2 regions of the Enterococcus durans genome follow, and region 2 is predicted to be linked to the other one. Evidence: predicted binding sites of a transcription regulator. Region 2 holds the regulator's gene; the other holds the start of a gene.

Region 1 (3,434 bases), 440 kb from region 2:
TGGGATACCACGGATAATATCGACATAGATGGTAGCAAGTGTACGTAATGCACGGATCGGTGCTACACTGAATAAGCCGAAAATGATTCCCACGATCAGTGCTAAAGCAAATGAGATCAGCGTTAAAAGAATCGTTTTCCATAAACCTTTAAGTAAGGATTTGTAATTATTTTGGATCAAACCAACGATTGTTGATTCGTTTGCTTTTGTTTTTTCTGAACTGCTGTCATCTGAAATGTATTTATTGATGATTTTATCGTATTCGCCAGTACGTTTTAATTCTTTTAAACCTTCGTTGAACATCTGAAGAAGTTCTTGGTTTTGGCCTTTTTTGACAGCAAATGCATAAACACCGCCTGATTCTCTTTTGATTGGTGTTTCAAGTGCTTGTCCTTGTTTGATGGCATAACCGATTACTGGATAGTCATCCATCATAGCGTCGATGGCGCCAACTTTCAAGCCGTCATACAATTGATCGGCTGCGTCGAAATATTTGATTTTGTAGCCATATTTACTCTGATTAGCATCTAAAAAGTCCGCACTTTCAGTTCCTACCTTGGCGCCAACAGTTTTATTTTTTAGGTCTTTATATGATTTGATTGAAGTATCGCCCTTTTTGACAGCGATTTGGATACCGCTGTTGAAATAAGGATCAGAAAAATCATAACTTTGTTTTCGTTCATCTGTTACGGTCATTCCTGAAATCATACCGTCGGCTTGGCCGGAGTCTAGAGCTTGTAGAGCAGCAGCGAAACCGCGATAATCCATGCGGATATTGATGCCTTGGAGTTTTGAGATAGCTTCCATGAGTTTGACGTCAATTCCTTCATATTCACCATCAGCATTCTGAAATTCGAATGGTGCAAAAGCCGAATCGCTTGCAATGACGTAAGTGTCTTTTTTAGGCTCTATTTTTTGCATCGTCTCGCTTGTACTTGATTCCGTAGTTTTTGTATTGTCAGCTTGTACACTGTAGCCAGTGGCAAATGTAACAAGTCCTGTCATTATGAAAATAATTGAGTAAAGCAAATGCCTTTTTTTCATAATCAACCTCCTAAGTTTTTCAATAACTATTTCATGTTTTTATATTATAGGCGAAAATAGATAAACTAGACAAGATTTTGTGCATAAAAAAATGAAAAAAATCTCTTTTACTAACATCTTATGTTATAAAATATGACATTTGTGATAAAAAAAGCTGACATTCTTTCGTGACGCATTTAAGTGGCGAAAGTATGTTCGGTGTGGTATAATTTCTAAACAGGGAATGCCTTTGCTTTCCTTTTCTTTTTGCGGGTCGTAAAATGAAAGGGAGAGAATGAAAAGGAGGATGAAAAATGATAGAAAGAGATACCTCCCGCCACTTTGAACTAGTGTCGAAATATCAGCCAGCTGGTGATCAGCCAGAAGCAATCACTCAGTTAGTTGATGGCGTGATAAAGGGTAAAAAAGCACAGATACTATTAGGCGCAACAGGAACAGGGAAAACTTATACGATTTCGAATTTGATCGAGAAAGTAAATAAGCCAACCTTGATCATTGCCCATAACAAGACATTAGCTGGTCAATTGTATGGAGAGTTTAAGGAGTTCTTTCCGAATAATGCGGTGGAATACTTTGTTTCTTATTATGATTATTATCAACCAGAAGCTTATGTGCCATCGAGCGATACGTATATTGAAAAAGATTCAAGTGTAAACGACGAGATCGATAAATTACGACATTCAGCGACGAGTTCTTTATTAGAAAGAAACGACGTGATCGTGATTGCCTCCGTTTCTTGTATTTTTGGATTGGGGTCACCCTTTGAATACCAAAAACAAGTGGTATCGATCAGACAAGGAGCAGAACTAGATCGTAATCAATTGATTCGGAGTTTGGTAGGCATACAATTTGAACGAAATGATATTGATTTTCAGCGCGGTCGTTTTCGAGTGCGCGGTGACGTCGTGGAAATTTTCCCAGCTTCACGTGATGAGCGGGCGTTACGAGTAGAGTTTTTTGGTGATGAAGTTGAGAGGATCAGAGAAGTCAATGCCTTAACAGGAGAAGTACTTGGCGAGACGGAACATGTAGCTATCTTCCCAGCCACTCACTTTGTAACGAATGATGAACATATGGAACATGCAGTGGCGAATATAAAAGCTGAACTTGAGCAACGACTAGCCGTTCTGCGTAATGAAAACAAGCTGCTTGAAGCACAGCGGTTGGAACAGCGAACAAATTACGATATTGAAATGATGTTGGAGATGGGATATACCTCAGGGATCGAGAATTATTCGCGACATATGGACGGACGTAAAGAAGGAGAACCGCCTTATACGTTACTTGACTTTTTCCCGGAAGATTCGTTGATCGTAGTGGATGAGTCACATGTTACGATGCCACAAATCCGAGGAATGTATAATGGCGACCGTGCCAGAAAACAAATGCTGGTAGATTATGGGTTCCGTTTACCATCTGCGCTGGACAATCGACCTTTACGACTAGAAGAGTTTGAAAAACATGTAAATCAGATCGTTTATGTTTCTGCTACACCAGGACCATATGAGTATGAACAGACTGATACGGTAATTCAACAGATTATTCGCCCAACTGGATTGCTTGACCCAATCATTGAAGTACGGCCGATCATGGGACAAATCGATGATCTTGTCGGAGAAATCAATGAACGAGTTGAAAAAGATCAGCGGGTCTTTGTGACAACGTTAACGAAAAAAATGTCAGAGGATCTAACGGATTATTTCAAAGAATTAGGAATCAAAGTCAAATATCTTCACAGTGATATCAAAACACTTGAACGAACGGAGATTATCCGAGACTTGCGTCTAGGAGAATTTGATGTTTTAGTCGGAATCAATTTACTTCGTGAAGGACTTGATGTGCCTGAAGTGTCTCTAGTGGCTATTTTGGATGCGGATAAAGAAGGATTCTTACGTAGTGAGCGATCATTGGTCCAAACTATTGGGCGTGCTGCAAGAAACTCAGAAGGTAAAGTAATCATGTATGCAGACAGAGTAACTGACTCTATGCGGTTAGCGATGGATGAAACTGCACGACGTCGTACGGTCCAAGAGGCTTACAATAAAGAACATGGTATCGTGCCTAAGACGATCATCAAAGAAATTCGTGATTTGATTTCCATTACTAAGGAATCTGAAGATGATGCGAAAGAAACAGTCCAAGTATCCTACGAAGAAATGTCCCGAGAGGAAAAAGCTACATTATTAATGAAATTAGAAAAAGAAATGAAAGATGCTGCCAAAGCTTTAGATTTCGAGACCGCCGCCAATGTACGGGATATGATTCTTGAATTAAAAGCTTCAGAGTAGGAGGATGACATGGCTAACGATAAAATTATTATTCATGGTGCAAGAGCACACAACTTAAAAAATGTGAACGTAACGATCCCTAGAGACAAGTTCGTGGTGGTA
Region 2 (3,434 bases):
TTATTGAGAGAAGAAGGGATCTATTCAAAGTAATTCTACATGAATCGACACATCTTGGTGCACGTACGGGTGATATAGCGCTAGCCCCGAGTCCACGGAAAGGTTATGAAATAAGTGGTAAGGAGCTGTTAGATGATTATCATAAAAACTTTCCTCAAATAGTAAAATCTCCGGCCTTTCATAATTTTGTCGATCGATTAGCAGAACAGCAAAATTTGCCGAATTTATCGCCACAGGCAGTTGAGAGAGCTTTGATTTTCGATGATATGTTACGAGTGAATTTTCACATGGAAGATGCTGAAATGATAGCAGTTATCATCAGAGACCTTGCCGAGCAAAGAAGTTTTGACTTTAAAAAAAGGGTAACAAGAAATCTTGATGAGCAACCATTAGCAGACCAACTAGCAACGATATTTAAAAATTACGCCTTGTCTTCTCTTTTTAATTTAGATCAATATCACTTAAGTCCTCACTTGAATCGAACACAAGAACAAGAGAATATAAAAAATAGTGCTGATCCTCATGAGAAAATGGAAGCAGAAAAGGAAAAAGATAAAAATACACCAAATGTGAAAAGAGAAGAAGAGAAGAGAAGTATATTAAAGGCTATAGCAACAGGAATAGAAAAAAGCAATGCTAGAAGATCAGTGAATAGAAAAAGTTCGAAAATTGGGGAGCTAGCAATAAATTAGGGATAAATAGACAGTCGTTTTCTGATTTAAACTGCAGAAGTTTCACCTAAAAATAAGTGTTACAAGCGCTATTGAATATATAAAATAGGAAAGTGTAATCAAGAGATTCGACAAACATGTGAACTTGAAATAGATAGTTGCAACAGCCATTTTTAAGACGAGTTACATTATGGAATTCAGTAAGGCTTAACCAAGAGACAACGAAAACATCCGTCAGTTATACATGGTAAAGAATGTGGGATAAAACTAAAAATCAGTTTTGCAACAGACTCTCGAATAAACGAAAGGCCAAAAGACAGGTTTTTCGTAAAATTTAAAAAAAACGAGCAATACAAAAAGCGTATTGTTCGTTTTTTTCTTCAATTTCTCAAATCAAAACAACTTTTGTCCCACTCCCATTCTTTTTGAAGAAGGGGGAGGAATAGTAGATTTTTATTCTGAAAATAAACAATCAGCTCCTTGGTTCATTAGGAGTGTCTGGAACTGTAGTAGGATTCTTGATAAAAGGGATCATCATGATGCCGACGTCGTTCAGACTGACGGTATTTCTTTTCATCCCACAACATGAACCACAAAGCAAACAACGGAACAAACACTAAAAGTGCTGGTCGAATACCAAAGTTACCAATAACAATACCTAAGAATAATACCATTAATACCAAGCCAAGACGTCTCATTGATTTCATGATTTCTCACCTCATTATTTTATGCGAACAAAAGTTCGTATTTATAGTATACGAACTTTTGTTCGATTTGTAAAGAGGGAAGTTGAAAAAATGAGCTACACCTTTTTACGGCACAGCTCATTGCTTTTATCTATTTCGAAAATTCATAGCATTCTAGTAAATATGACTGCGGTAAAGACCTACTACGCGACCGAGAATGGACACTTGATCCAAAATGATTGGTTCTAACAAATCATTTTCTGGCTGTAGTCGGAAGTGGTCTTTTTCCTTGTAGAATCGTTTGCATGTTGCTTCATCTTCTGCTGTCATGGCAATGACGATATCACCGTTTTGTGCAGTTTCTTGTTTACGGACAATCACGTTGTCTCCGTCTAAAATACCTGCATTGATCATACTTTCGCCACGGATCGTTAACATGAACAAACTGCCTTCTTCAGAAGAAAGATTAGGCGGTACAGGGAAAAAATCCGAAGCATCTTCGACTGCTAAAATCGGCTCCCCAGCAGTAACCACCCCAAGTACGGGAATCGTGGAAGGTCGAACCCCGATTTTTGCCAATCCTTGTTTTGTCAATTCGATTGCACGAGGTTTTGTTGGGTCTCTTTGAATAAAGCCTTTTTTTTCAAGCCTTGCTAAATGGCCATGTACAGTAGAGGTAGAAGAAAGCTGAACGGCTTCCCCGATCTCTCTTACAGTTGGTGGGTAACCTTTTCGAGACACTTGTTCATGGATATATCGTAAGACTTCGATTTGTCTAGTTTCAGTTTGTCGGGCCACAAGGTACACCTTCTTTCAATTAATAACTAAATCATATCATATAAAAGGTCTTGTTTCAAACAAATGTTCGTATTTATATTAGTTTATCTAGTTGTTTTTTTTCCGTTTTTTATATAATATGAAGTAGAGTAAAAGGAGGTCTCCATATGCTATCACCCGAAAAAATCGAGCGAATCAACGAATTGGCTCGGATAAAGAAAGAAAAAGGCTTATCAGAAGCGGAAAAAAAAGAACAATTAGAGTTAAGAGAAGAGTATTTAAATGCCTTTCGCTCGGGAATGAGACATCATATTGAAGGAATGAAAATCGTCGATCCTGAAGGAAATGATGTCACACCAGATAAATTAAAAGAAATCCAGAAGAAAAAAGGCTTACACAACCGGAAAAACAACTTTTAGTAAAAAATACTAAAAATCATTGCTTTTTCTAGTGGTATCTTATAAAATGGTATGTGAGTAATAAAGGTAAAAAAAACCTAAATTAATAGGAGGGGTTATTTTGTTTGACAAAATCGACCAACTAGGCGTAAACACGATTCGTACATTAAGTATTGAAGCAGTTCAAAAGGCAAATTCTGGACATCCGGGGCTACCGATGGGGGCAGCACCAATGGCGTATGCACTATGGACAAAACATCTGAAAGTAAATCCGACTACTTCTAAAAACTGGGCGGATCGTGATCGATTCGTATTATCAGCTGGTCATGGTTCTGCGATGTTGTATAGCTTATTGCATCTGGCGGGTTATCAAGTTTCGATTGATGATTTAAAACAATTTCGTCAATGGGATTCAAAAACACCAGGACATCCTGAAGTGAACCATACAGACGGTGTCGAAGCAACTACTGGTCCATTAGGTCAAGGTATTGCGATGGCTGTTGGGATGGCAATGGCAGAAGCACACTTAGCAGCAACATATAACAGAGAAAACTTCAACATCGTGGATCATCACACCTACGCTATCTGTGGTGACGGCGATTTGATGGAGGGCGTTTCTCAAGAAGCTAGCTCAATGGCTGGTCACATGAAACTAGGAAAATTGATTGTTTTGTATGATTCAAATGATATTTCTTTAGATGGCCCAACGTCAAAAGCCTTCACGGAAAATGTAGGGGCTCGCTATGAAGCATATGGCTGGCAACATATTTTAGTCAAAGATGGCAATGATCTTGAAGCAATCTCTAAAGCAATCGAAGCTGCTAAAGCAGAGACAGACAAACCGACATTGATCGAAGTAAAAACAGTGATCGGGTATGGATCACCGAAAGAAGGGACTTCAG

Evidence for each region. The regulator LexA, encoded in region 2, represses DNA repair genes until DNA is damaged. The targets are predictions, from matches to a motif close to CNAACANNTGTTNG.
Region 1: the regulator LexA is predicted to act here: its motif matches at 1,229-1,242, upstream of uvrB (excinuclease ABC subunit UvrB).

What each region holds. Positions count from the first base shown of each region.
Region 1 is NZ_CP022930.1:2,787,029-2,790,462, reverse strand. It holds gene CJZ72_RS13190 (amino acid ABC transporter substrate-binding protein/permease) at 1-1,044, opposite strand, end outside; gene uvrB (excinuclease ABC subunit UvrB) at 1,338-3,332, shown strand; gene uvrA (excinuclease ABC subunit UvrA) at 3,342-3,434, shown strand, end outside.
Region 2 is NZ_CP022930.1:2,343,154-2,346,587, forward strand. It holds gene CJZ72_RS11145 (QWxxN domain) at 1-692, shown strand, start outside; gene CJZ72_RS11155 (hypothetical protein) at 1,160-1,378, opposite strand; gene lexA (transcriptional repressor LexA) at 1,532-2,155, opposite strand; gene CJZ72_RS11165 (DUF896 family protein) at 2,302-2,553, shown strand; gene tkt (transketolase) at 2,654-3,434, shown strand, end outside.